One region of the Streptomyces sp. NPDC020597 genome, then DNA from elsewhere that is predicted to be linked to it. Evidence: riboswitches for the same ligand, from Rfam matches in the RefSeq annotation. Region 1 holds a riboswitch; the other holds the start of a gene.
What was found. Region 1 has a riboswitch for S-adenosylmethionine ahead of thrC (threonine synthase). Riboswitches for the same ligand answer to the same signal wherever they lie in the genome.
Positions count from the first base shown of each region.

Region 2: linked by a shared signal. The riboswitch ahead of ACH4ZA_RS13275 (aminotransferase class V-fold PLP-dependent enzyme) and the one ahead of thrC (threonine synthase) in region 1 are both predicted to bind S-adenosylmethionine.

Region 1 is NZ_JBIRUL010000003.1:113,725-128,193, forward strand. Features, by position in the region: gene cdgB (diguanylate cyclase CdgB) at 253-1,920, shown strand; gene ACH4ZA_RS06685 (CBM35 domain-containing protein) at 2,068-3,021, shown strand; gene ACH4ZA_RS06690 (1-phosphofructokinase family hexose kinase) at 2,978-3,964, opposite strand; gene nagA (N-acetylglucosamine-6-phosphate deacetylase) at 4,103-5,350, opposite strand; gene ACH4ZA_RS06700 (ROK family protein) at 5,350-6,309, opposite strand; gene ACH4ZA_RS06705 (extracellular solute-binding protein) at 6,502-7,764, shown strand; gene ACH4ZA_RS06710 (DUF3263 domain-containing protein) at 7,807-8,088, shown strand; gene otsB (trehalose-phosphatase) at 8,118-8,984, shown strand; gene ACH4ZA_RS06720 (trehalose-6-phosphate synthase) at 8,972-10,387, opposite strand; gene ACH4ZA_RS06725 (glucosyl-3-phosphoglycerate synthase) at 10,526-11,470, opposite strand; SAM riboswitch class I at 11,635-11,790, shown strand; gene thrC (threonine synthase) at 11,809-13,107, shown strand; gene ACH4ZA_RS06735 (MoaD/ThiS family protein) at 13,104-13,379, shown strand; gene ACH4ZA_RS06740 (cold-shock protein) at 13,831-14,037, shown strand; gene groL (chaperonin GroEL) at 14,462-14,469, shown strand, end outside.
Region 2 is NZ_JBIRUL010000006.1:165,952-180,420, reverse strand. Features, by position in the region: gene ACH4ZA_RS13295 (NYN domain-containing protein) at 1-636, opposite strand, end outside; gene ACH4ZA_RS13290 (hypothetical protein) at 706-945, opposite strand; gene ACH4ZA_RS13285 (rhomboid family intramembrane serine protease) at 1,128-1,919, shown strand; gene ACH4ZA_RS13280 (Lrp/AsnC family transcriptional regulator) at 1,916-2,197, shown strand; gene ACH4ZA_RS13275 (aminotransferase class V-fold PLP-dependent enzyme) at 2,615-3,979, opposite strand; SAM riboswitch class IV at 4,160-4,276, opposite strand; gene trpD (anthranilate phosphoribosyltransferase) at 4,352-5,416, opposite strand; gene ACH4ZA_RS13265 (cytochrome bc complex cytochrome b subunit) at 5,563-7,209, opposite strand; gene ACH4ZA_RS13260 (Rieske 2Fe-2S domain-containing protein) at 7,206-8,264, opposite strand; gene ACH4ZA_RS13255 (c-type cytochrome) at 8,261-9,073, opposite strand; gene ACH4ZA_RS13250 (heme-copper oxidase subunit III) at 9,136-9,756, opposite strand; gene ACH4ZA_RS13245 (hypothetical protein) at 9,935-10,339, shown strand; gene ACH4ZA_RS13240 (Ig-like domain-containing protein) at 10,391-11,641, opposite strand; gene ACH4ZA_RS13235 (cytochrome c oxidase subunit 4) at 11,773-12,171, opposite strand; gene ctaD (cytochrome c oxidase subunit I) at 12,168-13,904, opposite strand; gene coxB (cytochrome c oxidase subunit II) at 13,901-14,469, opposite strand, start outside.

The DNA.
Region 1 (14,469 bases):
GGCGGCTGCTGTCCGTGTTCAGGAAACGCACAGGAAAAACGCGGAAACTCCACTCAAATGTTCACGTTCATCTGTGACTTGAGTCACAAGACGCACTAATTGTTGACCCTGTGTACCGAGTGGGCAGCGCGCTGTGATTCAGTGGCGGAGGCGTCACAACAAGACACACACCGACAACGAAGCACCAGAAACGACGTTGCGCCGAAGACAACCCTTGATTCGCTGCGAAGTCTCGGGGGGAGGGCGAAACACATGGAGACCGAGTCGGAGCCGTACGTCCGTCTTGCGTCCCTGCGACAGCTGCACCAGGTCATGGCCGACATGAACACGGCCCGCAGCCTGGCCGACACACTGCAGACCGTCGCCGACGGCGTGGTCACGGCACTCGGGTACGAGCTGGCGTGCGTCAACCTCGTGCGCGGCGACGGCGATCTCGTGGTCGCCGCCTTCTCCGGCAACCCGGCGGCCGAGGCCCTCATCACGGGCCGGGTCGGATCGCGCGAGTCCTGGGAGCGCCGCCTCGGCATGGGCGAGACCTGGGGCGACCTGATCTTCATACCGCACACCGAGGGCTGGGTCCTCGACGACGACGACGTCCCGCAGTGGTACACCGACGGGCCCGCGCCGCGCTTCGAGGACGAGTGGCACCCCTCGGACCGGCTCTTCGCCCCCATGTACACGCCCGCCGCCGCCGGCAGCGGCGACGCCTGCGGCGAGCTGATAGGCGTCCTGTCCGTGGACCGGCCGCGCAACGGACGACGTCCCGGCGCGTGGGGGCGCGAAGCGCTCCAGATGTACGCCTTCCAGGCCGCCATCGCCATCAGCAACGCGCGTCTACGTGCGAACATGCAGCGGGCGCTGGTCCGGCTCGAACGTGAGCAGCAGGCCCTGCGCGCCAGCGAGGAAAGCTTCCGGCAGGCCTTCGAGTACGCCCCCTCCGGCATGGCGATAGCCGAGATGGGCGGCGACCAGCACGGGCGCATACTCCGCACCAACGACGCGCTGTGCCGCCTGCTGGGCCGGCCCGCCTCCGCGATGCGCCGCTACTCCTTCTCCGACCTCGTCCACCCCGAGGACATAGGCACCCTGCTCCGCACCTCCGCCGAAGGCGGCCGCGCGGAGCTGCGCCTCGGCCGCCGGGACGGCACCTACCTCTGGGTCAGCCTCCGCAACTCGGTCGTCGCCGACGCCGCCGACGGACCCCGCTTCCTCCTCACCCACGTCGAGGACATAGAGGAGCGCAAGCGCCGCGAGCTGCAGCTCGCCCACCGCGCCTCCCACGACTCCCTCACCGGCCTGCCGAACTCGGCGGAACTGCGCTCGCGGCTGTCCGCCCGGCTCTGCCAGCGGCCCCTGTCGACCCATCCCGCCGCCGTCGACGCCATGGACACCGCGTACGGCCACGCCGCCTTCGACACCAACGGCCACGGCTTCGACTACCGGCCGGGCGGCGCCGAGACCTTCGACGGCTACGACCACCATGTGCACACCGCCGCCCCCGAGGACGGGCGCGACGACGGCGCCAAGGGGCTCGCGGTCCTCTTCTGCGACCTCGACGGCTTCAAGTCGATCAACGACCGGTTCGGGCACAACGCGGGCGACGCGGTCCTCATCGAGGTGGCCCGCCGGCTCTCCCGCCAGGTCCGCGACGGCGACACGGTCGCCCGGCTCGGCGGCGACGAGTTCGTGATCCTCGCCGACGGCCTCGGCCGCGCCGACGCCGCCGACCTCGCCGTACGCCTGCGCAACGAGATCATCCAGCCGATCCGCGCCGAGGGGCGGGCGGTGCGGGTGGGCGCCAGCTTCGGCATCGGCTGGGCGCATTGCGGGATGACCGCGGACGAAGTGCTGAAGTCCGCCGACGAGCGCATGTACGTCGAGAAACGATCTCGTCCCAAACAGCACAGGCGTGCGGGATGATCACCAGGTCAGCGGCCCTGCCGCCGCGCTGATGCGATCCGAGTCACCCGTTTGGGCGGTGGGGACCGGGTAGGCTCGCAGTTCTCACACGTATGGACACGCGTACGCGTGTCGCATCGGCCCCGCACTGTTGAGGAGTACGAAGGGATGACGCCCGGCAATAACGGCGCGAGCACGCCCGAGGACGACGACCCGTTCGGTTACCTCTACGCCGACGGCCAGGCCAACGGCGCGCAGCCGCCCTCCGGCGGCGGTTACGGCTACCCGAACTCGGTCAGCAGAGTGCGTGCGGTCGGCGAGCGCCAGTACGGACAGCAGCCGCAGCAGCAGACCGCACAGTACGGGCAGCCGCCCACGGTTCCGCAGCAGGGCGCGTACGGTCAGCCGAACGCGCACTACGCCGCGCCCGAGAACTTCGCCGCCGGCGGTGGCCCCTCGACCGGCCGGCAGCCCGTGCAGGGCGGCGGCCGTGGCGGCGGGCCCAACACCAAGGGTCTGCTGATCGGCGCCGTCGCGGTGGTCGCCGCGGTCGTGATCGGCATCGTGGTGGTCGTCACCAACGGCGACAAGGGCACCGACGACGACAAGGCGGGCGGCGGCGCCTCCGCTCCGGCCTCCGCTCCCGCGAGCCCGTCGCCGAGCGCGTCGAGCACCGGCGACGCGAACGAGGCCGAGCTCCCGGCGGTCGACGCGAAGGCGGCGAACCTGGGAGAAGGCGTCACCACCTCTTCCGACGTAAAGGGCGCGAAGGCGGCTGACGGAATCTACGTCACGAACTTCAACACCCCTGGCGCGGAGCTCACCTGGAACGTCAGCGGCATCCCGAAGGACGGCAAGTACACGCTGAACGTGAACTTCGGGGTTCCCGGCAAGGACGCCAACGCCACGCTCACGATCAACGGCAAGGCGCAGGACCGTCCGCTGAACCTGAAGAACTTCGCCCATGCCCCTGAGGGCGACTACGCCAAGGGCTGGACCAACACCTGGGCGAACATCACCCTCAACAAGGGCACCAACACCATCAAGATCTCCTGTGAGCAGGGCAATTCCTGCGACGTCAACTTCGACCAGCTGTCGCTCGAGGCGGGCTGGAGGAGCTAGGTGGCCACTCTCCCTCGTCGCTGACCGACACCCGCGCCGTCAGCTCCTCGTAGGCGCGCCGGTCGAAGTCGCCGTCGGCCGGGGCCGTCGCGGTCGCCGTGGACAGGGCGACGGCGCGGGCCAGTCGGGCCGGCCAGGACAGGCGTTCCACGAGGCCCGAGAGCAGGCCCGCGACCACCGCGTCCCCGGCGCCCGCCGGGTCGCCGTGCAGATGGGCGGGCGGGGCGGCCCGCCAGCCGCCCTCCGGGGTGGCCGCGAGCAGACCCTGCGCGCCGAGTGAGGCCACCACGGCGTGCGCGCCGCGCCGGCGGGCGTCCTGGGCGGCGCGCAACGGCTCGTGGGAGCCGGTCAGTTCGGCCAGTTCGTCCGCGTCCGGCTTGACGACGTCCGGGCGGGCGGCGACGCCCCGGCGCAGCGGCTCCCCGCCGGTGTCCAGCAGCACGGGGACGCCCGCGGCCCGTGCCGCCCGTATCAGGCCCGCGTACGCTCCCACCGGCACTCCCGGCGGGAGGCTGCCGCACAGGGCCACCGCGTCGGCGCCGGCGAGCAGCCCTTCGTACGCCTCCCGGAAGGCGGACCACTCGGCCGGGGTGACGAGGGGGCCGGGTTCGTCGAAGCGGGTGGTGTCGCCGGTGCGGGTGTCGACGACGGCGACCGTGCGGCGGGTGGCGCCGGCGACCGGCACGAGCGCGTCCACCACGCGCGCGTGCGCGTTCCCGGCCGTCGCGGTGAACAGGTCCCGTACGATCCGGCCGGTGGCCCCGCCCGCGAAACCGGTCACCGTCGCCTCGTGACCGAGGGCGGCGAGCAGCCGCGCGACGTTCAGGCCCTTGCCGCCGGGCCGTTCCCGCACGTCGGTGACCCGGTGCAGGGAGTGCGGGACGAGGGCCGGCACCCGGTGGACGACGTCGAGCGCGATGTTCAGCGTGACGGTGAGGATCACCTGGTGCGGCCTCCCCCGAAAGCGTGCGTCGATGGCTTGATCCGGATCCTGTGCGGCGTCCGGTGGCCCGATCATGCCAAAGAGACGGTGGTCGGCCCAGTCCTCGGGCCGGCCACCGTCGTCGTGCGGGCGGGTGTTTCAGGCCAGGTCGGGAGCCACCACCCAGGCGCCCTTGCGCATCACGCCTCTGACCTCGAAGGCGTCGTCCAGCAGGACCAGGTCGGCGTCCTTGCCCGGCTCCAGGGAGCCGACGCGGTCGGCCAGGCCCAGCAGGCGGGCCGGGTTGGCGGACAGCGCGGCGACGACGTCCTCGACGGGGAGGCGGTCGATCGTCACCGCCCGCTGGAAGGCGCGGTCCAGGGTGAGGGTGGAGCCGGCGATGGAGCCGCCCTCCACGAGACGGGCCACGCCCTCGCTGACCTCGACCGCCAGCGGACCGAGCAGATAGCGGCCGTCGCCGATGCCGGCGGCGTCCATCGCGTCCGTGATGAACGCGACCCGGCCCGGGCCCGCGTGACGGAACGCCAGCTCGAGTGCGGCCGGGTGCAGATGCGTGCCGTCGTTGATCAGCTCGACCGTCACCCGCTCGTCCTGAAGGAGGGCGGCGATCGGGCCGGGGGCGCGGTGCCCGAGGGGCGGCATCGCGTTGAAGAGATGGGTGGCGACGGTGGCTCCGGCCTCGATGGCCTGAACGGTCTGCTCGTAGGTGGCGTCGGTGTGGCCGACGGCCGCGATCACGCCGTGCTCCGCCAGCAGCCGTACGGAGTCCAGGCCGCCCGGCAGTTCGGTCGCCAGGGTGACCATCCTGGCGTGGCCGCGCGCCGCGTCGACCAGCTTGCGCACCTCCGCCGGGTCCGGGTCGCGCAGCAGGGCCTCGGAGTGCGCGCCCTTGCGGCAGGGCGAGATGAACGGGCCCTCGAAGTGGATGCCGGCCAGGTCGCCCTGTTCGGCCAGTTCGCTCAGCAGGCCGGCCTGGCGGACGAGGACGTCCATGTCGTCGGTGACGGTGGAGGCGACGAGCGTGGTGGTGCCGTGCGACCGGTGGGTGCGGACGGCTTTCAGGACGTCCTCGGCCGAACCGGAGAAGGAGGCTCCGCCGCCGCCGTGGTTGTGCAGGTCGACGAAGCCGGGGACCAGCCAGTGGCCGGACACGTCCAGCACGTCGGTCACGTCGGTCACGTCGGATGCGTCGAACGCGGCGGACGCGCCTTCGGCGTCCTGACCGGTCCCGTGCCGGGGCGCGGCCGTGATCTTCGTGCCGGTGACGGTGACGCGGCCGCCCATGACCGTGCCCGTCGGCAGGACCACCCTGGCGCCGGTCAGCGCCTGCGGGCGGTGCGAGGTGGTCGGCTGCGCAGTTCCCCGCGTCCCTGGGGGAGTGGCCATCAGGGTGTTACCTCCATGCCGTCGGTCGTGTTGAGGAGATCCCAGGCCAGGAGGCCCGCGCCGAGGCATCCGGCGCTGTCGCCCAGGGCCGCCGGAACGATCTCCGGCAGCTTCTGGAAGGTCACGCGCCGCCGGACGGCGTCCCGCAGCGGTGTGAACAAGGCTTCCCCCGCCTCGGCGAGGCCGCCACCGATGACGAGCGTGCGCGGGTCCAGCAGGGTGAGGCCGGTGACCAGTCCGTCGGCGAGGGCGTCCACGGCCCCCTGCCAGACGCGGACGGCCTCGGGGTCGCCGGACGTGAAGGCCTTCGCGCAGTCCGCGGCGTCCGCCTGCGGGTCGCCGACGGCCGCCGCCCACGCCTCGCCGACCGCCGCCGCGGACGCGAACCGTTCCAGGCAGCCGCGCTGCCCGCACGGACAGGGGGCGCCGCCTGGCCGTACGACGATGTGGCCGATCTCGCCCGCGAAGCCGTGCGCGCCCGCCTCCACCCGGCCGTCGACGCCGATCGCGCCGGCGATGCCGGTGCCCAGCGCCACGAACAGGAAGCGGTCCGCGCCGCGGGCGGCGCCGATCCGGCCCTCGGCGAGACCGCCGGTGCGCACGTCGTGGCCGAGGGCGACCGGGGCGCCGAGGCGTTCGGCGAGCCGGGCGCGCAGCGGCACGTCCCGCCAGCCCAGGTTGGCCGCGTAGACGGCGACGCCGCCGGCCTCGTCGACGATGCCGGGCACGGCGACGCCGGCCGCGGCGGCGGGCTCGCCGAACTGCCGGGCGCCGTACCGGCGCAGGTCGGCGGCGAAGTCGAGGATGCCGGCGACCACGGCGTCGGGTCCGCGCTCGCGGCCGGTGTCCCTGCGGGCCCGGTGCAGCAGTGTGCCTCCCCCGGAGGGGGGACCCCCAGCGCCGATCAGGGCGGCCTTCATCCCGGTGCCGCCCACGTCCAGGGCGATGACATGTCTCACGGGGGACAGTGTGGACCGAGGAACCGCGAGAGGTCTAGTCCACTCGCGGTTGTGGGGGTACCGTGCCGGACCGGAGGCCCGGAGAGGTCTGGACCATATGGTGTGGTGTAGACCTTGATCCGGATATCGGTCCATTGGTATGAGCAATCAGTTGGGAGCAGTGCGGTGCAGCGGCGGGCACGAAAGTCAGCAATGATCACGGCAGGTGTGGCGGGGGTGTCCGCGCTCGGCCTGGCCGCGGTGCTCACCGGCTGCGGACTGACCGCCGGCTCCGACGACGTCACCCTCAGACTCGTCGCCGCCGACTACGGCGACAGCAGCGCCAACAGCTCGAAGAAGTACTGGGACGGACTTGTCGCCGCGTACGAGAAGGACCACCCGGGGGTCACCGTCGACGTGAGCGTGTACTCCTGGAACGACGTCGACGCGAAGGTCAAGGCCATGGTCGACGCGGGCGACGCCCCCGACATGGCCCAGATCGGCGCCTACGCCGACTACGCGGCCGACGACCTGCTCTACAAGGCGGGCGACGTGCTCTCCATCCCCGTCGAGGCCGACTTCGTGCCCCAGCTCGCCCGGGCGGGCCAGGTGCGCGGCGTGCAGTACGGCATGCCGTTCGCCTCCTCCACCCGGCTGCTGTTCTACAACAAGGCCCTCTTCGCCCGGGCCGGCATCAGCGCGCCCACCACCTGGGCCGAGCTCGCGAAGGACGCGCGGGCGCTCAAGAAAGACGGCGTGAAATACCCCTACGCCCTGCCGCTGGGCCCCGAGGAGGCGCAGGCCGAGACCCTGCAGTGGCTGCTCAGCGGCCGGGGCGGCTACACCCAGACGGTCAGCAGCTACAGCTTCGACTCCGCCGAGAACGTCGAGACCCTCGACTGGCTGAAGACCGACCTGGTCGGCAAGGGCCTGACCGGGCCCGTCGCGCCGGGCAAGCTGAACCGGGCCGCCGCGTTCGCCGCGTTCGCCGCTGGAGACGTGGGCATGCTCAACGGGCACCCCTCGCTGATGAAGGCGGCGGCCGCCAAGGGCGTCGAGTTCGGCATGGTGCCGATGCCGGGCGTCGACGGCCCCAGCAAGACCTCCCTGGGCGTCGCCGACTGGATGACCGCCTTCAAGCGGGGCGGACACGGCGACGAGATCGGCGACTTCCTCGACTTCGTCTACAGCGAGAAGAACGTGCTGGACTTCTCCCACGAGTACGACCTGCTGCCGGTCACCACCTCCGCGTCCCAGGTCATGGGCTCGGCCGAGGAGGACGCCGACCTGAAGCCGTTCCTGGCGGAGCTCCCGCTGTCCGAGAGCTACCCCGTCGGACGGACCTCGTGGGCGAAGGTCAGCTCGGAGATCAAGAAGCGGATCGGCCGGGCCGTGACCGCGAACGGCAGCCCCGCCGACGTGCTCGGCGACCTGCAGACCACCGCGACGACACTGGAGAGCGCCGCCGGCGAATGAGCCGGACGAGTCGATGTCACCGGCGGGCGTTACCGTGCGGGCATGGAGGCAGGCAGCGAGGCGGGCGGCGGCGCGGCAGACGAGCGGCGGGCGGGCACGGACGGACTGGGGGCGCGGGAGCGCGGCATCCTCGCCCTCGAACGGCGGGGCTTCCTGGGACCCGGCGCGAAGGAACGGGCGATACGCGAGGAACTCGACCTGTCCCCGGTGCGCTACTACCAGCTCCTCAACGCCCTCCTCGACGACACCCGCGCGCTGGCCCACGACCCGGTGACGGTGAACAGGCTGCGCCGGGTGAGAGAAGCGAGACGGACGGAACGTTAGCGACGGCGCTCGCTGGTTATCGTGCCTGTATGGGCACCCCACAGACGCACTCCCCGGCATCCGGCCCCCTTCCCGTTCCGGTGACCCCGGCCGGCCGCGCGGCGCTCGACGCGATCGTCGGCCGCCCGGGGGCCGCCCTCGTCGCCCTCGACTTCGACGGCACCCTCGCCCCCATCGTCGAGAACCCGCAGGACGCCCGGGCGCACCCCGACGCCGTCCCCGCGCTCGCCGCGCTCGCCCCGAAAGTCGCCGGCGTGGCCGTCGTCACCGGCCGGCCCGCCGAGGTCGCCGTACGGCACGGCGGATTCGCCGGGGTCGAGGGACTGGGCCGGCTCACCGTGCTCGGCCACTACGGCGCCGAGCGCTGGGACGCCCGCACCGGCGCCCTCAGCGCCCCCGAACCGCACCCCGGCGTGGCCGCCGTCCTGGCCGCGCTCCCGCGGGTCCTCGCGGCCGCCGGAGACCGGCCCGGCGTCTGGATCGAGGAGAAGGGCGGCCGTGCCGTCGCCGTCCACACCCGCCGCGCCGACGACCCGCAGGCCGCCTTCGACGCCCTGCGCGGCCCCCTCACCGACCTCGCGGCCCGGCACGGCCTGATCGTCGAACCCGGCCGTATGGTCCTGGAGCTGCGCCCGCCGGGCATGGACAAGGGCGTGGCCCTGCTGGACCACGTCCGCGAGACGGGCGCCAGGTCCGTGCTCTACGCCGGCGACGACCTCGGCGACCTCCCCGCGTTCGCCGCCGTCGAGAAACTGCGCGCCGACGGCGTGCCCGGCCTGCTGGTGTGCAGCGGCAGCGCCGAGGTCGGCGAACTGGCCGAGCGCGCGGACCTCGTCGTCGACGGACCCGCCGGGGTCGTACGGCTGCTGCGGCAGCTGGCCGCTCAGCTCGGCTGAATCGCGCGCAGGGCGTTCAGCTGGTCCAGGAACCAGCGGGCCGGGGGCAGCGCGGTCGCCGCGGCGGACAGCCGCTTCGTGCGCTCGGCCCGCTCCTCCGGCGCCATGGACAGCGCCTCGTGCAGGGCGCGGGCGGTCTCCAGGACGTCGTACGGGTTCACCGTGAGGGCGTCCTCGCGCAGCTCCCAGTACGCGCCCGCCTCCCGGGACAGCACCAGCGCGCAGCCCTCGTCGGAGACGACCGGGACCTCCTTGGCGACCAGGTTCATGCCGTCGCGGATCGGGTTGACCAGCGCGACGTCCGCGAGGCGGTAGGAGGCGAGGGAGCGGGCGAAGTCGTCCTTGAGGTTCAGCAGCACCGGGGTCCAGCCGGGCGTGCCGTAACCGGCGTTGATCTCGTCCGTCAGGCGCCGCACCTCGGCCATGTAGTCCCGGTAGACGGCGAGGTCCTGGCGGGAGGGGTAGGCGAACGCCACGTGGACGACGCGTTCGCGCCACTCCGGGTGGTCGTCGAGGAGCTGCCGGTAGGCCAGCAGCCCGCGCACGATGTTCTTCGACAGCTCGGTGCGGTCGACGCGGACGATGGCCTTGCGCCCCTCGCCGATCTCCTCGCGCAGCGCCGCCATCCGCTCCTCGACGTCCGGCCGGTGCGCGCGCTCGCGCAGGAAGTCGGCGTCCGCGCCGAGACCGTGCACGCCGACCTCGGCGCCGCCCAGGCCCCCGGTGGACTGCTCGCAGCACGCGGTGAAGGCGTCCGCCCAGCGCCGGGTGAGGAAACCCAGCCGGTCCGCGCCCAGCATGCCCCGCAGCAGCTGCTCACGGATGTCCCGCGGGAGCAGGGCGAAGTAGTCCGGGGGCGCCCACGGCGTGTGCGAGAAGTGCCCGATCCGCAGGTCGGGACGGAGCTCGCGGAGCATGCCGGGGACGAGACACAGGTGGTAGTCCTGGACCAGCACCGCCGCGCCGTCCGCCGCATCCTCGGCGAGCGCCTCGGCGAAGGCCCGGTTGTACGTCTCGTACGCGGCCCACTGGCGGCGGAACTCCGCGTCGAAGACCGGCTCCAGCGGGGTCTGGTACAGCAGGTGGTGGACGAACCAGAGCACCGAGTTGGCGATGCCGTTGTACGCGTCGGCGTGCACGTCGGCCGGGACGGGCAGCATGCGCACGCCCTCCTCGCCGACCCCGCGCCGGACCGCCTCGCGGTCGCCGTCGGAGAGCGCCGAGCACACCCACAGCGCGCCGACGTCGGGGCCGATGGCCGACAGACCGGAGACCAGTCCGCCGCCGCCGCGTCTGGCGTGCAGCGAGCCGTCCTCGCGCACCTCGTAGGAGACCGGACCGCGGTTGGACGCGACCAGCACCTCGGCGCCCCGGGCGGCAGACGTGTCGTGCGTGGAAGCCATAGACCTCAACCTAGCCCGCTCCGTAAACGCTCAAACGTACGGTCGCGCCGAGTGGAGGGGCCGTATCCGGCCGTAACGCCGCCGCCGGCCGACGCGAACCGGCCCGCCGCGGGGGGACCGCGGGCCCGCGGTACGGGCTCAGGCCACCCTGCGCCGCGCGTACTCCGCGATGTCCGTCATAGGCGGCCGTTCCTCCGTGTCCACGGAGTGGGTGTGCGGCTCGAAGCCGTCCGGGCCGCGCTCGAACTGGGTGAGGGCGGGGCGGACCAGATGGCCGCGGGCCAGCCGCAGCTGGGCGGTGCGGTAGATCGCCGCCGCCATCCGGCCCAGGGCCTGGCCGTCCTGGTGGCGGTGCTTGCGCACGCCGACGTCGACCTGGGCGAGAGCGTCGAGACCCACCAGGTGCAGGGCGTCGACCAGCATGCCCAGCTCCACGCCGTACCCCACGGGGAAGGGCAGCTGCTCCAGCAGGCTCCGGCGGGCCGCGTACTCGCCGCCGAGCGGCTGCACGAAACCGGCGAGCTGCGGCCAGTGCATGTTGAGCAGGGGGCGGGCCATCAGCTCGGTGACCCGGCCGCCCTGACCGGCCGCGCCGCCCAGCGGGCGGTCGTACATGGCCTTGACCAGGTCCACGTCCGGATCGGTGAGCAGCGGGCCGACGATCCCCGAGACGAAGTCGGAGGAGAACTCCCGCAGGTCGGCGTCGATGAAGCAGACCACGTCCCCGCGGGTGACCAGCAGCGAACGCCACAGCACCTCGCCCTTGCCCGGCACGGCGGGGATGCGGGGGAGTATCTCGTCGCGGTGGACGACGCGCGCGCCCGCCGCCGCGGCGACCGCGGACGTGCGGTCGGTCGATCCGGAGTCGACCACCACGATCTCGTCGACGAGCGGGACCTGCTGCATGAGGTCGTGACGGATCACGGCGACGATCTCGCCGACCGTCTCCTCCTCGTTGAGCGCGGGCAGCACGACGCTCACCGACTGGCCGGTGCGCTGTTTCGCGGCGAGAATCCGGTGCAGCGGGCGGTCCGTCAGGGACCAGGAACGGGTGCTCAGCCAGCGCTCGACTTCTTCCAGCACGTCGGCGGCTCCTCTGCGTTCTCTCGGCGAGTACGGTCCTGCGTGATCCATCTCGCGGTTCGGACGACTATCTCAACTGTCCTGGCCTTCGGTTACAGTCTTGAACAACGCGGGTGACCATCGCATGTCAGGGTCATCGGCCGCACAGATCAACAACTGCATACCGCTCATCCAGAGGGGCAGAGGGACACGGCCCGATGAAGCCCCGGCAACCCTCCAGTCGGTTCTCGTAGATCAATGCTGATCGTTCAGCGAGGCTCCCGGCTCGGGAAGGTGCCAAATCCGTCTCACGGCGAAGTGCGTCGTGAGGAAGATGAGGAGAAAGGGCCTCGCCTCACATGGCTGCGCAGACTGTTGCAAGCACCACGGACTCTACGACCTCCGCTGTCGACCTCGGTCCGGCCACCGCGTTGAGCTGCCGCGAGTGCGGCCACCGCGTCCCCCTCGGCCCGGTCTTCGCGTGCGAGGAGTGTTTCGGCCCGCTCGAGATCGCGTACGACTTCTCCTCCTACGACACGGAGGAGCTGCGAAAGCGCATCGAGGCGGGACCCGCGAACGTCTGGCGCTACGCGCCGCTGCTGCCCGTCCCGGCGGACGTGGCCGACAAGCCGAACATCAACCCCGGCTGGACCAAGCTCGTGCAGGCCGACAACCTCGCCCGCGAGCTGGGCGTCGACGCCGGCAAGCTCTTCGTCAAGGACGACTCCGGCAACCCGACCCACTCCTTCAAGGACCGGGTCGTCGCCCAGGCCATCGAGGCCGCCCGCGCGTTCGGCTTCACCACCCTCTCCTGCTCCTCCACCGGCAACCTGGCCGGCGCGGTGGGCGCCGCCGCGGCCCGCGCCGGCTTCCGCTCCTGCGTGTTCATCCCGCACGACCTGGAGCAGGGCAAGGTCGTCATGGCCGCGATCTACGGCGGCGAGCTCGTCGGCATCGAGGGCAACTACGACGACGTCAACCGCTTCTGCTCCGAGCTCATCGGCGACCCGGCGGGCGAGGGCTGGGGCTTCGTCAACGTCAACCTGCGGCCGTACTACGCCGAGGGCTCCAAGACGCTGGCGTACGAGATCTGCGAGCAGCTCGGCTGGCGGCTGCCCGACCAGCTCGTCGTGCCGATCGCCTCCGGCTCGCAGCTCACGAAGATCGACAAGGGTCTGCAGGAGCTGATCAAGCTCGGGCTGGTCGAGGACAGGCCGTACAAGATCTTCGGCGCGCAGGCCGAGGGCTGCTCCCCGGTGTCGGTCGCCTACAAGGCCGGACACGACGTGGTCCGCCCGCAGAAGCCGAACACCATCGCGAAGTCGCTGGCCATCGGCAACCCGGCGGACGGTCCGTACGTCCTCGACATCGCGCGGCGGACGGGCGGCGCGGTGGAGGACGTGAACGACGAGCAGGTCGTCGACGCGATCAAGCTGCTGGCGCGCACCGAAGGCATCTTCGCGGAGACGGCCGGCGGCGTGACCGTGGGCGTGGCGAGGAAGTTGATCGAGAACGGTCTGCTGGACCCGACGAAGACGACCGTCGTCCTGAACACCGGCGACGGCCTGAAGACCCTGGACGCGGTGGCCGGCACCGGACTCACCGCGACGATCCGCCCGAACCTGGACTCTTTCCGAGAGGCTGGCCTCGCATCATGAGCGTCACTGTTCGCATCCCGACCATCCTGCGCACCTACACCGGCGGTCAGGCCGAGGTCTCGGCCGAGGGCGCGACCCTCGGCGAGGTCATCTCCGACCTGGAGAAGAACCACACCGGCATCGCCGCGCGCGTCCTGGACGACCAGGGCAGGCTGCGGCGGTTCGTCAACGTGTACGTGAACGACGACGACGTCCGCTTCGAGCAGGGTCTGGACACGGCGACTCCGGCCGGCGCCGGCGTGTCGATCATCCCGGCCGTGGCCGGCGGCTGACCGCTGTTCAGTACCCGCCGGTAGTAACCGTCGGTAACAGCGATTACCGAGAGTTCATCGAATTGCCCTCTCCGCGATAGAAGCGGAGGGGGCAATTCAGTGTGGTTGAGCGCGGTACAGTTGGGGAACCCGGTCCTGATCACCGGTTCCGGAGCCTTTTATTTCCGCCCGTGCCCGACAAGAAGCAGCCAAAGTGTGCGCTGCTTATGCGGCTTATGTGGCTTTTGCAGGGCCCGACTTGCCCTGAATTCTGGCGAATTTGCGCCACATTCCGGATCTCGCGCGACCAGAATTCTCGTCCGACTGACCTGTTGCAGAGGGCAGTTGGGCAGATACATTCAGCCGCGGTCGACGCGTTCCGGCGCACGCCCCCAACCAACTGGGGGGTGAGGTCTGACCCGGATCCACGAAGTGTGGATCTGTGCAAGGGCCAGTAATAGGGGAGTTAGGCATGGCTCAGGGCACCGTCAAGTGGTTCAACGCGGAGAAGGGGTACGGCTTCATCGCGGTCGACGGTGGTGCGGATGTTTTCGTCCACTACAGCGCGATTCAGATGGACGGCTACCGCACCCTGGAAGAGGGTCAGCGGGTCGATTTCGAGATCTCGCAGGGCCAGAAGGGGCCGCAGGCGGACATGGTCCGTCTCGCGACCGGCTGAAGCACGCGCCGACTGACAGCGTCGTTCTTCTGTTTCATCTTCGAAGGGCTCGCGCCTCCCGGGGTGCGAGCCCTTCGGCATGCCCCGGGACGGCGACGCGGGGCGGCGGGCGAGGGGTGAAGGCCGTGGGCGAGCGGCGGGGGGCGGGAGTCCCGGACCGGCCTCCTCGACGCCCTGCCGAGGGGCGCGCGCCGTCCGGACGCCCCCTGTTCACCTGCGGATCGTCCCGAGGCGCTTGCACTCGGCATGGGCGAGTGCTAATCATTGGCGTTAGCACTCTGAAGGTGAGAGTGACAACGAAGGACCGGGTCGGTGAGGCCCGCAGGCCAGGTGGGGCAAGGAACCACATGGCCGGCGAGCCGTCCGTCGCGGGCGCGGGCGCGGTCCGAAGGAATCACCCCCAGTCCTGGAGGGACCACTTCACATGGCCAA
Region 2 (14,469 bases), on a different contig from region 1:
GGTCTCCATCTCGCTCTGCACCTTGCGCAGGGCTGCCTCACCGCGCTTGACGTCACTGAGCGCCGACCGCAGCTTGCGGTGCAGCGACTCCGTCTCCTTCTTCGCCGCGTCCAGCTCGGCGCGCAGCCGCTCGGTGTCCGCCCGGGTCTGCTCACGCGCCCGCTCGAGCTCCTCGCGCAGCCGCTCCAGTTCGGCGCGGCTCTCCTCGTCGGCCCGCTCGGCGTCGGCCCGCTGGGCCTCCTCGCCGGCCGACGCCACCAGCTTCACCCAGCCGACGGGCCGCAGAACATAGGCCGCGGCCGCCACGTCGAGCGGGTCCGCGGCCGGGGTGGGGGCACCGGAGTCGAGGGCGCCGGACAGTTCCGGCTGGGCCTCTCTGAACTTCTCGGCGATGCGCTGCCTGAACAGCGAATCGGTCTCCAGCGCGGCCGCCATCGCGTTGCCCGCGAACTTGGCGCGCCGGTTGGGCGCGAAACGGGCGTACTGACGCAACTGGGCGGGCAGTTCACCGACGGTCAGTCCGCCGAAGCCGTCGGAGACGATCGTGACGACCCTGCGCCGCACGCCGTCCGGCAGCGGACGGTCGAGCATCTCGGCGGCGCCGTCGCCCGGCCCCCCGCCTGCGCTCTCCACCATCCGTCACACCCCAATACTGTGGGAGCCCGCCCCCACTCTCGACGTCGCTCGAGCGGGGGGACCCCGTCGTCAGGAACCGGCGCCCGGCCGATCCACGAGTTCCACCTGGTCCACGGCGTTGCACCAGCGACAACGCACCGACTCGATGGTCTCACTGACCACCTCGCGCTCCTCGACCTTCGGCTCGCCCGCGAGGTCCAGGTGCACGTACTCGACGACCTTCGACGAGCGCGTCACGTCGAACCGCGTGAGGTTGCCGCAGAGAGTGCAGCGCCACCGCGTGGCGGCGGTCGGCAGGGGAACCGTCATCGTGACTTTCCACTTCCTTCTGGTGTCGTGCTCGCTGTGCCGGGTCGGGCCGGAGGCTCCCCCGTGCGTGTGGCTCGTAACCCTACGGCCTGGCGGGTACCCTCCGCCCGTCCGTCCACGGGGGCCGACCGGCGGCGAGGCGCTCCGGGCACGTGCGTCCCGTTACGTCATGCTCTGTACCCATGATCAGCAACTGGAACGGGAACAGGGCGGTCGGCAGGGCGCTCAGGAACCCCTCGGCGCCGGTGACCTACGGACTGATCGCCCTGTGCTGTCTGATCTTCCTGATCAGCCCCGCCTCGGGCCTCGATCCGGCGTACGGGGCCGGCGACGAGCTCGCGGCCGCCCAGCGGGCCTACTTCCGGCGCTGGGGCGTGGTGCCCGCCGAGCTCTTCACGGGCGCGCCCCGGGCCGTCCTCACCCCCGCGACCGCCCTCTTCGTCCACGGCAGCTGGGTGCACCTGCTGGGCAACATGCTCTTCCTCTACGTCTTCGGGGCGATGACGGAGGACCGGATGGGCCGCGCCGAGTTCGCGCTCTTCACCGTCGGCTGCGGCTATCTGGCCCTGCTGGGCTACGCCGCCGCCAACGCCGGGTCGTCGCAGTCCCTGGTCGGCGCCTCCGGAGCGGTCTCCGCGGTGCTCGGCGCGTTTCTGTACCTTTTCCCCCGGGCGCGGGTCACCAGCCTCCTTCCGTTCCTGTTCTTCCTCCCGCTGCGCTTCCCGGCCTGGGTGCTGCTGCCCTTCTGGGCGGCCCTGCAGTGGGCGGCGGCGGGACAGGCGCCCAGGGGTCCGGGGGTGGCGTATCTGGCGCACCTGGTGGGTTTCGGCCTCGGGCTCCTCTACGCGTGGGCCCGTTTCGGGATCGGGAAAGGCCCCACGGACCGCCCGGGCAGGGCGGCGGCGGGCGACGGGCGGGCGGCTAGAGTGAAGGCCGCCCCAGCTCCGGCCTCCGAGGGAGAGAACCAGCCGTGATCACCGCGATCGTCCTCATCAAGACCAGCGTGGACCGGATCCCCGAGATCGCCGAGCGGATCGCCTCGCTGGAGTCCGTGAGCGAGGTCTTCTCCGTCACGGGGACCTACGACCTCATCGCGATGGTCCGGGTGAAGCAGCACGAGGACCTCGCCGAGGTCATCCCGGGCAGCATCAGCAAGATCCCCGGAGTCGAGGGGACGGACACCCACGTCGCGTTCCGCACGTACTCGCAGCACGACCTCGAAGCGGCGTTCGCCATCGGCTTGGACTCGTAGCGGGGGGCTCCGCCGGTTGGGCGGGTGGTCGCGCAGTTCCCCGCGCCCCTGAAGGAGACGAACCCGGCCGGGGAGCCGAACGAGCCGTCCCCCGCGGCGCCCCGCGAGGGGCCCTGGGGGACGCGGGCGGGTGATCGTTCGATGTGGCTGGGCGCGCCGTTCCCCGCGCCCCTGAAGGAGACGAACCCGGCCGGGGAGCCGAACGAGCCGTCTCCCGCGGCGCCCCGCGAGGGGCCCTGGGGGACGCGGGCGGGTGATCGTTCGATGTGGCTGGTCGCGCAGTTCCCCGCGCCCCTGAAGGAGACGGCCCCGGCCGGGGAGCCGAACGAGCCGTCCCCCGCGGCGCCCCGCGAGGGGAAGCCTGCGGGGCGTGGGCGCGTGACGGTTCCATGTGGCTGGGCGGGTGGTGGGCAGGGGTCAGTTCAGTGCGGGGACGCAGCGGCCGTTCTCCGTGCGGTACCGCCACTTCGCTCCCTCGGTCACCAGCTCGCGGACCGCGGTCACGAAGCGTTCGACGTGCTCGTCGGGGGTGCCCGCGCCGAAGCTCACCCGGATGGCGTTGAGGGACCTCTCGCCCGGAGCCGCGTCGGGGGCGCCGCACTCGCCCTGCGCCTCGGGGGCGCCGCCCAGGAGGGTGCGGACCAGGGGGTGGGCGCAGAAGAGGCCGTCGCGGACGCCGATGCCGTACTCGGCGGACAGGGCCGCGGCGAGGTGGGAGCTGTTCCAGCCCTCGACGACGAAGGAGATCACGCCGACGCGCGGCGCGTCGTCGCCGAAGAGGGACAGGATCCGCACCTCCGGGACCTCCGCGAGGCCGGTGCGCACCTTCTCGATCAGGTGCCGCTCGCGTGCCACCAGGGTGTCGAAGCCGGCCTCGGTGAGGGCCCTGCAGGCCGACGCGATGGAGTAGGCGCCGATCACGTTCGGGGAGCCGGCCTCGTGGCGGGCCGCGCTCTCGTGCCACTCCACGTCCACTCCCCCGTCCTCGCGCCGGGTGACCTTGCGGCTGGCGCCGCCGCCCGCGAGATAGGGGTCCGCCGCGGCCAGCCAGTCCGCGCGGCCGGCCAGCACGCCGGAGCCGAAGGGGGCGTACAGCTTGTGGCCGGAGAAGGCGATCCAGTCGACGTCGAGGTCCTGCACCGACACCGGGTGGTGCGGGGCCAGCTGGGCGGCGTCGAGGACGATCCGGGCGCCGTGGGCGTGCGCAGCCGCCGCCAGCTCGCGCACCGGCCACAGCTCACCGGTGACGTTCGAGGCGCCGGTGACGCAGACCAACGCCGGGCTGTGCGGGTCCCGGGCGGCCAGGGCGCGCTCCAGGGTCTCCACTGCCTGGCCCGGGGTGCGCGGGGCGTCGAGGTAGCCGACCCGGGCGTCCTGCCAGGGCAGCAGCGCGGCGTGGTGCTCGGTCTCGAAGACGAAGACCTGGCAGTCGGCGGGCAGGGCGCGTGCCAGCAGGTTGAGCGAGTCCGTCGTCGAGCGGGTGAAGACCAGCTGGTCGTCGGGGCGGCAGTCGAGGAACTCGGCGACGGTCCTGCGGGCGTTCTCGAAGAGGTCCGTGGAGAGCTGGGAGAGGTACCCCGCGCCGCGGTGCACGCTGCCGTAGTACGGCGCGTAGGCGGCGACGTCGTCCCAGACGCGCTGGAGGGCGGGGGCGCTGGCGGCGTAGTCGAGGGCCGCGTAGGCGACCTCGCCGCCGGTGACGAGCGGAACGGTGACATCCCGGCCCAGAACATCCAGGGGGGCACAAACAGGGCGGAGGGCGGCAGCGGTGGAGACGGACATGGCGAACTCCCGTGAGAGGAAAGGGGGAACCGCCGTGCGAGCGGACATGGCTCGAGCACGGAGGAAGATGAAAGGGGGGTGCGGAGGCGGGGCTCTACGCCCTAGCGCATTCGCTTGCTCACAGGAGACTCCCTCGGACGACCCAGGACCCCTGGCGTTCTCACTCGAAAGAGTGCGAGGGATCCGCGCTTGCCGTGGACCTCGTTGCCCACGGCCTGGTCTTCACCCGGGGCACCCCGCCACGGACGGAGGGTTGCCGGACAGTCGGCCGGGGCCTCATGACTGTCACTCATGACCTGGTACAGGAACCTACGCGAGCCGATCACGGTCCCGCAACCCGTGTCCGGATGGCGGGACCGCGTCTCACCGGCGTCAGGCGTTGCTGGCGGCCACCCAACGCTCCAGCGCCCGCTTGGCCGCGCCGGAGTCCAGCGACTCCGCGGCCCGCGCCATGCCGGCCCGGATCTCCTCGGCCAGCGTCCCGCCGCCCGGCTCGAGCGCCACGAGCGCCGCCGCCGAGTTCAGCACCACGGCGTCGCGCACCGGACCGCGCTCGCCCTCCAGCAGACGGCGGGCGACCTCGGCGTTGTACGAGGGGTCCCCGCCCCGCAGGGCCTCCACCGGCACCAGGTCCAGGCCGACGTCGCGCGGGTCGAAGGACTCCTCGGTGACCTTGCCGTCGCGCACCACCCAGACCCGGGAGGTGGCCGTCGTGGTCAGCTCGTCGAGGCCGTCGTCACCCCGGAAGACCAGGGACGAGTTGCCGCGCTCGGCGAAGACGCCCGCGACGACCGGCGCCATGAGCGGATCGGCGACGCCGACGGCCTGTGCCCGCACCCTGGCGGGGTTGGTCAGCGGGCCGAGGATGTTGAACACCGTGCGGATGCCCAACTGGCCGCGCGCAGCGCCGACATGACGCAGCGCCGGATGGAACTTGATCGCGAAGCAGAAGGTGATCCCGGCCTCCTGCGCCACCTCGGCCACCCGGCGCGGGGTCAGTTCGAGGTTGACGCCGAGCTTCTCCAGCACGTCCGACGCGCCGGACGCGGAGGACGCGGCCCGGTTGCCGTGCTTGACGACGGTGGCGCCCGCCCCGGCCACGACGATCGCCGACATCGTGGAGATGTTGACCGTCTTCGCGCCGTCGCCGCCCGTGCCGACGATGTCCACGGTCGGCCCCGGCACCTCGATCAGGTTGGCGTGCTCGTACATCGCCCGGACCAGCCCGTTGATCTCCTCGACGGTCTCGCCCTTGGCCCGCAGCGCCACCACGAATCCGGCGATCTGCGCGTCGGTGGCCTCGCCGCGCATGATCCGGTCCAGCGCCCAGAACGTGGCGTCCGCACCCTGGTCGCGGCCGTAGAGCAGGCCGTTCAGCACCTCGGGCCAGGAACGGCCCGCCGCGGTGTCGCCTCCAGCGGGGGTCACAGCGCTCATCAGCCGCTCCTGGGTGTCGTACGGATCTTCCGTGGGTGCCGTGGAAGACGTGTGTGCCCACCCTATCCAGCCGACGGGCACGGCAAAGGGCCCCGTCCGACAACCGGACGGGGCCCTTACACCGTGGCGTGGCGACGCCTCGACGATCAGTGGTGGCCGTGGCCGCTCGTGATCTCCTTGTACTCCTCGACGGTGGGCTTCGGGATCTGCTGGTCCTCGCCGAAGTACGCTCCGCTGATCTTGGCGCGGAGCTTCTCCTTGCCCGTCACCTTGCGCTCGACGCCGTTGTCGTCGACCGTGGCGCCGATCGCGGCCGGCTCGTACTGCTCGTGCGCCGTGAGCGTGTGCAGCTGCTCCTGGCTGAGCGGCTCGTGGATCTCGATGAACTCACCGTGCGGCAGGCGCTTGATGGTGCCGGTCTCCCGGCCGTGCAGCACCTTGTCCTTGTCGCGGCGCTGCAGACCGAGACAGATCCGCTTGGTGAGGATGTACGCGAGGACCGGTCCGACGAAGAAGAAGATCCGGACGAACCAGGTGATCGAGTTGATCGACAGGTGGAAGTGGGTGGCCCACAGGTCGTTGCCACCGCCGACCAGCGTGATCATGTACATCGTGACCCAGGCGACGCCGAGCGCCGTACGGGTCGGGGCGTTGCGCGGGCGGTCCAGGATGTGGTGCTCGCGCTTGTCGCCGGTGATCCAGGACTCGATGAACGGGTAGAGCGCCAGCGCCGCGAGGACCACGCCGAACAGGACCAGCGGGATGAAGACGCCCAGGACGAGCGTGTGACCCCAGAGGTTGATCTCCCAGCCCGGCATGAAGCGGATCAGGCCCTCGGCGAAGCCCATGTACCAGTCGGGCTGGGCGCCGGTCGACACCTGGTCCGGACGGTAGGGGCCCATCGCCCAGATCGGGTTGATCTGCGCGATCGCCGCGATGACCGCGATGACGCCGAAGACCAGGAAGAAGAAGCCTCCGGCCTTCGCCATGTACACGGGCAGCAGCGGCATGCCGACGACGTTCTTGTTGCTCTTTCCGGGGCCCGCGAACTGCGTGTGCTTGTGGTAGAAGACCAGGATCAGGTGGCCCACCATCAGGCCCAGCATGATGCCGGGCAGCAGCAGGATGTGGATCGAGTAGAACCGCGCCACGAAGTCGTGGCCGGGGAACTCGCCGCCGAAGAGGAAGAACGAGATGTACGTGCCGACGACCGGCATCGACAGGATCGCGCCCTGCGTGAAGCGGACACCGGTGCCGGAGAGCAGGTCGTCCGGGAGCGAGTAACCGGTGAAACCGGTGAACATGCCGAGGACGAACAGCAGGAAGCCGAACAGCCAGTTGACCTCACGCGGCTTGCGGAACGCACCCGTGAAGAACACGCGCATCATGTGCACGAACATGCCGGCGAGGAAGATCAGCGCCGCCCAGTGGTGGATCTGCCGGATGAGCAGACCGCCGCGCACGTCGAAGGAGATGTGCAGGGTCGAGTTGAACGCCTCGGACATCAGCTGTCCCTGGAGCGGGACGTAACTGCCGTGGTACTCCACCTCGTTCATCGACGGGTGGAAGAACAGCGTCAGGTACACACCCGTCAGGATGATGATGATGAAGCTGTACATGCACACTTCGCCCAGCATGAACGACCAGTGGTCGGGGAAGATCTTGCGCATGTTGGCCTTGGCGAGGGAGTAGATCCCGAGCCGGCCGTCGGCCCAGTCGGCGATCCGCTCGCCGGCCGGAGCCTTCCCGCGTGCGCGGGACTCGTTGCTCTCGTGGTTCTCTGTGGTGCTCATCCGCGCTCCCAGAAAGCAGGACCGACGGGCTCCTCGAAGTCGCCGCGCGCCTCGAGGTAGCCCTCGTCGTTCACGCCGATGCGCAGCTGCGGCAGGGCGTGACCGGCGGGACCGAAGATCACTCGGGCGCCGTCGGAGAGGTCGAAGGTGGACTGGTGGCAGGGGCACAGCACGTGGTGCGTCTGCTGCTCGTACAGGGAGATCGGGCAACCGACGTGGGTGCAGATCTTCGAGTACGCCACGATGCCGTCGTGCGACCACTCGAGCTCGCGCTTGTCCTTGATGTTCTCCGGCTGGAGCCGGACGATCATCAGGGCCGCCTTGGCGATCTCGTTCTGGAAGTCCTCGTCGTGCTCCTCCAGGCCCTCGGGCTTGGCGAAGGTGAGAGAACCGACGGCCACGTCCGAGGGACGCAGCGGCTCGTTCGTGTTCATGTTGACGAGCAGCTTGCCCTTGGCCCACAGCGTGTGCCGCAGCTTGTCCTCGGGCAGCGGGCCGAGGTCGCGCAGCAGCACGACTCCGGAGAGCGGCACCAGGGCGACCGCGCCGAACAGCGTGTTGCGGATCAGCTTGCGGCGGCCGAACGCGGACTCCTTGGCGCCCTGCCGGAAGTCCGCGTGGACCTTGGCGCGGACCTCGGGGCTCGCGGCGATCGGGTGGCGCTCGTCGGCGACCTCCACGTCCGACATCAGGGTGCGGGCCCAGTGGACCGCGCCGGCGCCGATGGTGAACAGCGCCGTGCCCAGCGTCAGACCCAGCGCGAAGTTCAGCGCGCTGAGGTGGCCGATCGGGAACACGAAGATCGACTTGTCGGCGGGGATCGCCACGTACGAGGCGATGAAGCCGACCGTGGCGAGCATCGACAGCGTGAACAGGAAGGCGACCGCACGCTCGGACCGCTTGGCGGCCCGCTCGTCGATGTCCTGGACGCGGTGCTCGTGGGGCGGCAGACCGGGGTCGGCGAACGGGTTCCGCTCGTCCGCGACGTCCACCGCGCCGTGCGCGTGGCCCTGCTCTACGGGCAGGTTCTCTTCTGGAATGTCTTGGCTACTCATGACTTCTTGGCCTTTGCGGTCCGAGCGGCGACCCAGACGGCGACCGCGATCAGGGCGCCGAGTCCGAAGATCCAGGCGAACAGACCCTCGCTGACCGGCCCGAGGCCGCCCAGCTCCAGACCACCGGGGTTGTCGGTGTCGCTGCTGTTGACCGCGTGCAGGTACGCGATGATGTCCTTCTTGTTCTGCTCCGACAGGGTGGTGTCGGGGAAGGAGGGCATGTTCTGCGGGCCGGTCTGCATCGCCTCGTAGACGTGCTTCGGGTCCACGTCCTCGAGGGTCGGAGCGAACTTGCCCTTCGTCAGGGCGCCGCCCTTGCCGGTGAAGTTGTGGCACTGCGCGCAGTTGGTGCGGAACAGGTCGCCGCCCTTGGCGATGTCCGCGCCCTCCGGGCCGTACTCGGCCTCGGTCGGGACCGACGGGCCGGAGCCCAGCGAGGCGATGTACGCGGCGAGCTGGTCGATCTCGGCCTGCGAGTAGATGTTCTTCTTCTTCACCACCTGCGGGCCCTGGGAGGTCGCCGCCGGCATGCGGCCGGTGCCGACCTGGAAGTCGACGGCCGCGGCGCCCACGCCGACCAGGCTCGGACCGTCGGAGCTGCCCTGACCGCCGGTGCCGTGGCAGCTGGCGCAGCCGACGGCATAGAGCTTCTTGCCCTCGTCGATGGCGAGGGACTGGGCGGTGTCGTCTGCCTGCGCCTTGCTCGCGGGCGCGAGCGCGGAGAACAGCCACCCTGTGCACGCCAGCGAGAGGACTAGGACGACGAGCGCCGCCAGCGGATGGCGTCGTCGTGCGGAGAGCTTTTTCACGGATTACCCCGGTGTCAGGATCTTCTGCGTCGATGCTTGTGGAGGTGCGGGAGCGGGCCCGGCTACTTGATCAGGTAGATCGTGGCGAAGAGGCCGATCCAGACGACATCGACGAAGTGCCAGTAGTAGGACACGACGATGGCCGCGGTCGCCTGCTCGTGGGTGAACCTCTTGGCCGCGTAGGTGCGCCCGAGGACGAACAGGAAGGCGATGAGGCCGCCCGTCACGTGCATGCCGTGGAAGCCGGTGGTCAGGTAGAACACCGAGCCGTACGGGTCGGAGGAGAGCGAGAGCCCGTCCTTCTTGACCAACTCCGTGTACTCGTAGATCTGACCGCCGATGAAGATCGCACCCATGATGAAGGTGACGATGAACCACATTCTGAGCTTCTTCACGTCACCGCGCTCGGCGGCGAAGACGCCGAGCTGGCAGGTGAGGGAGGAGAGCACCAGGATGGTGGTGTTGGTGGCCGAGAACGGGAGGTTCAGGGCCTCGGCCATCTCCTTCCAGTGATCGGGACCCGTCACCGATCGCAGGGTGAAGTACATCGCGAAGAGGGCCGCGAAGAACATCAGCTCGGAGCTCAGCCAGATGATGGTTCCGACGCTGGTGAGGTTCGGCCGATTGACCGACGGGTGCGCGTGCCCGGTTTCTACTGTCGTTGCTGTCGCCACGACCGACATTATGTCGGTCCCTTATCCCGCCCTCACTCCGGGGGGTGCCGTTCGGAGTGATCGCCCCGTGTGTACTGCCCGGATGGCCCATCGAAGTGGTGTTCCAGGCGGTGTGGACGAGGTGGGTGAGGGAGTAGCATCCGCGGCATCGGTTCTGTCCGTACGACGCTGATGTCACGGAGGAAGCATGCAGGCGACCGCCACGGTGCTGGTCTACAGCGACGACGCCAACACGCGGGAGCAGGTGCGGCTCGCGACCGGCCGCAGGCCCGCGCCGGACGCCCCCCTGGTGGAGTTCGTGGAGTGCGCGACGGCGCCTGCGGTGCTGCGGGAGCTCGAGAAGGGCGGCATCGACGTCGTCGTCCTCGACGGGGAGACCGCTCCCATGGGCGGCATGGGTCTGTGCCGTCAGCTCAAGGACGAGATCTTCCGGTGTCCGCCGGTGCTGCTGCTCATCGGGCGGCCCCAGGACGCGTGGCTCGCGACCTGGAGCCGCGCTGACGCGGCTGTGACGCTGCCCGTGGAGCCCGTGGAGTTCGCGGGGTCGCTGGCTGCCCTGCTGCGCACGAAGGCCCTCCAGCAGAGCGCGTAGCGGCTCGGGGGGCGGGGCGCGGTTCGCCGTCGGCCCCGCGCCCCGGGCGGGTCACACCGCCGCCGGGCTCAGCCGCGCCGTCTCCGCCTGTGTCTTCTGCTTGGCGCCCGTCAGCGCGCTGCCCTTGGTCCAGCGGGCCCAGTCCAGGTTCCAGTCGCCGAACCCGTTGCCGAACGTCTCCATGGTGTCGCCGTTGCTGTTGACGACCTGGACGACGTCGCCCTGACGGATGTTGTCGAAGAACCACTGGGCGTTGGCCGTGCTCATGCCGGTGCAGCCGTGGCTGACGTTCGCGTAGCCCTGGGAGCCCACGGACCAGGGGGCGGCGTGGACGTACTCGCCGCTCCAGGTGACGCGGGTGGCGTAGTAGACGGGCAGGTCGTACGAGTCCGCGGAGCCCTCGGCGATGCCGACGGTGGTCCCGCGCATACGTACGTAGTACTCCTTGCCCAGGACGACCTTGACGCCGTTGCGGGTGTCGAAGCCGGGCTTGCCGGTGGTGACGGGGATCTGCTTGATCTCCTGGCCGTTCCTGGACACCGTCATGGAGTGCGTCGACGCGTCCGTCACGGCGACGACCCGGTCGCCGGTGGTCAGTTTGAGCTCCTTCACCGGGCCGCCCCACAGCCGGTCGCTGATCTTGATGCCGTCCAGGTTGCTGTGGGCGCGGACGGTGGCGTGGGCGGGCCAGTACTCCTTGGGGCGGTAGTGCAGCTCCTTGTCGTCCACCCAGTGCCAGCCGCCCTGTGCGAAGGGCGTCGAGTCGACCTTCAGGCCCCGTTCGACGACGGCCCGCTGGGCGGGGTCCTTGACCGGCTGGTCGAGTTTGGCGACGACGGGCTGGCCGACGCCGTACTCGCCCGCCTCGGGGCCGAACTCCACTGCCAGCCGCTTCTTGACGGTGGGCTTGCCGGTGTCGAAGGTGAGGACCCGGCGGCCGGGCGCCCCGTCGTCGTCCTCGGTGCTCACCCTGACCGTGTAGTGGGCTCCTGCGGCCAGCGGCTCGGTGCTGTGCCAGCGGCTGCCGTCGGCGGAGAGTCGGCCCGCGACGTAGCGGCCTGTGGAGTCGACGGCGGTGACGTCCGTGATGCGGTCGTCGTCGGCGGTGACCTCGAGGGGCTTGTCCGGGTCGGCCTTCCTGCCGTCGCCGTCGGGCGCGTTGAAGGAGATCTGGTCCGTCGCGTCGTAGGGGCGCGCGGAGAGCGGGTTGCCGTCGGAGCCGCAGCCGGTGGCGACCGCGCCCAGGGCGATCACCAGCAGGGTGCAGCCGACGACGGTGCGGGGGCGGGGTTGGTGGCTCATGGCTTCACGCTAGGGAGCCGCCCCCGCGGCGGCGCGCTGAGTGACACGGACGGAGCACGCCGGCTGCGGCAAAAGCGTGAGCCCGGACCCTCCTGACGGAGTGTCCGGGCTCTCGCCGCGTTCAGCGCGTGCTACTGGGTGCGGCTCTCACCGCGGTAGTACTCGAAGACCCAGCCCCAGAGACCGATCATGATCATCGGGACGGAGAAGTAGAGCAGCCACCAGCCGACCGCGACACCGAGGAAGGCCAGGGCGCCGCCGATGGCGAGCGACAGCGGCTGCCAGCTGTGCGGGCTGAAGAAGCCCAGCTCACCGGCGTCGTCGGCGACGTCCGCCTCCTTGTTGTCCTGTGCGCCCGCGTCGACCCGCCGGGCGGTGAAGCCCAGGTAGAAGCCGATCATGATGCACAGGCCGAAGGCCAGGAAGAGCGCCGTGGTGCCGGCCGGCTCCTTCGACCACACGCCATAGACGACCGCCATGGCGAGGACGAAGACGCTCAGCCAGACGAACATCTTGCCCTGGATCTTCACTTGCCGGCCTCCTTGCTGCCCGCGATGGCGCTGGCGCCGTGGCCGCTGTGCTCCAGCTGCTCGAGCGCGGCGATCTCCGGGTGGTGCAGGTCGAACGCCGGGGATTCGCTGCGGATCCGCGGCAGGGTGAGGAAGTTGTGGCGCGGCGGCGGGCAGGAGGTGGCCCACTCCAGGGAGCGGCCGTAGCCCCACGGGTCGTCGACGCCGACCGGCTTGCCGTACTTGGCGGTCTTCCACACGTTGTAGAAGAACGGCAGCACGGACAGACCGAGGACGAACGAGCTGATCGTCGAGATCGTGTTCAGAGCGGTGAACCCGTCGGCGGCGAGGTAGTCCGCGTAACGACGCGGCATGCCCTCGGCGCCCAGCCAGTGCTGGACCAGGAAGGTGCCGTGGAAGCCGATGAACAGCGTCCAGAAGGTGACCTTGCCGAGCCGCTCGTCGAGCATCTTGCCCGTCATCTTCGGCCACCAGAAGTGGAAGCCGGAGAACATCGCGAAGACGACCGTGCCGAAGACGACGTAGTGGAAGTGCGCCACCACGAAGTACGAGTCGGAGACGTGGAAGTCCATCGGCGGCGAGGCCAGGATGACGCCGGTCAGACCACCGAAGGTGAAGGTGATGAGGAAGCCCGTCGCCCACAGCATCGGCGTCTCGAAGGACAGCGAGCCCTTCCACATCGTTCCGATCCAGTTGAAGAACTTCACGCCGGTCGGGACGGCGATGAGGAACGTCATGAAGGAGAAGAACGGGAGCAGCACGCCGCCGGTGACGTACATGTGGTGCGCCCACACCGTCACGGAGAGGCCGGCGATCGAGATCGTCGCGGCGATCAGGCCCATGTAGCCGAACATCGGCTTGCGGGAGAAGACCGGGATGACCTCGGAGATGATGCCGAAGAACGGCAGGGCGATGATGTACACCTCTGGATGGCCGAAGAACCAGAAGAGGTGCTGCCAGAGCAACGCGCCGCCGTTGGCCGCGTCGAAGACATGTGCCCCGAATTTCCGATCCGCCTCCAGCGCGAACAGCGCGGCGGCGAGAACGGGGAAGGCCAGCAGGACCAGGACCGCGGTCAGCAGCACGTTCCAGGTGAAGATCGGCATGCGGAACATCGTCATGCCGGGTGCGCGCATGCAGATGATCGTGGTGATGAAGTTGACCGCGCCGAGGATGGTGCCGAAGCCGGAGAAGGCCAGACCCATGATCCACAGGTCGGCGCCGATGCCCGGCGAGCGGACCGCGTCCGACAGCGGGGAGTAGGCGAACCAGCCGAAGTCGGCCGCACCCTGCGGGGTGAGGAAGCCGCCCACGGCGATGGTCGAGCCGAACAGGTAGAGCCAGTAGGCGAACATGTTCAGCCGCGGGAACGCCACGTCGGGCGCGCCGATCTGCAGCGGCATGATCCAGTTCGTGAAGCCGGCGAACAGCGGCGTCGCGAACATCAGCAGCATGATCGTGCCGTGCATCGTGAACGCCTGGTTGAACTGCTCGTTCGACATGATCTGCAGGCCCGGACGGGCGAGCTCGGCGCGCATGAGGAGCGCCATGACGCCGCCGATGCAGAAGAACGCGAACGACGTGACCAGGTACAACGTACCGATGGTCTTGTGGTCGGTGGTCGTCAGCCACTTCACCACGACGTTGCCGGGCTGCCTGCGCCTGACCGGCAGCTCGTTCTCGTACGAGTCCTCAGCTGCGGAGGCACCCTGGGGTTCGTTGAGGATGCTCACAGGACGTTCGACTCCCGGTTCTTCTCGGGGCTCGTTTGCTCGATGCCGGCCGGAACGTAACCGGTCTGCCCGTTCTTGGCGATGTCCTTCAGGTGCTGCTCGTAGCGCTCCGGAGAGACGACCTTCACGTTGAACAGCATCCGGGAGTGGTCGACGCCGCACAGCTCGGCGCACTTGCCCAGGAAGGTGCCCTCGCGGTTGGGGGTCACCTGGAAGGAGTTGGTGTGACCCGGGATGACGTCCTGCTTCATGAGGAACGGCACCACCCAGAAGGAGTGGATGACGTCCCGGGAGGTGAGGACGAAGCGGACCGTCTTGCCCTTGGGGAGCCAGAGGGTCGGGCCCGGGTTGTTGGTCTGCGGGTTCCGCTCACCGGGGGTGCCGCAGGTGTAGACGCCGCCCGCGTCGGCCGGGAAGTCCTTCTTGTACCGGTCCGGGATCGCGGCCAGGTTCTCGTCGGTCTTCGCGTCCCCGCTGGAACCGGCGACGTTCTCGATGTAGTTGAAGCACCAGCTCCACTGGAAGCCCACCACGTTGACCGTGACGTCGGGCTTCTTCTCGAGGC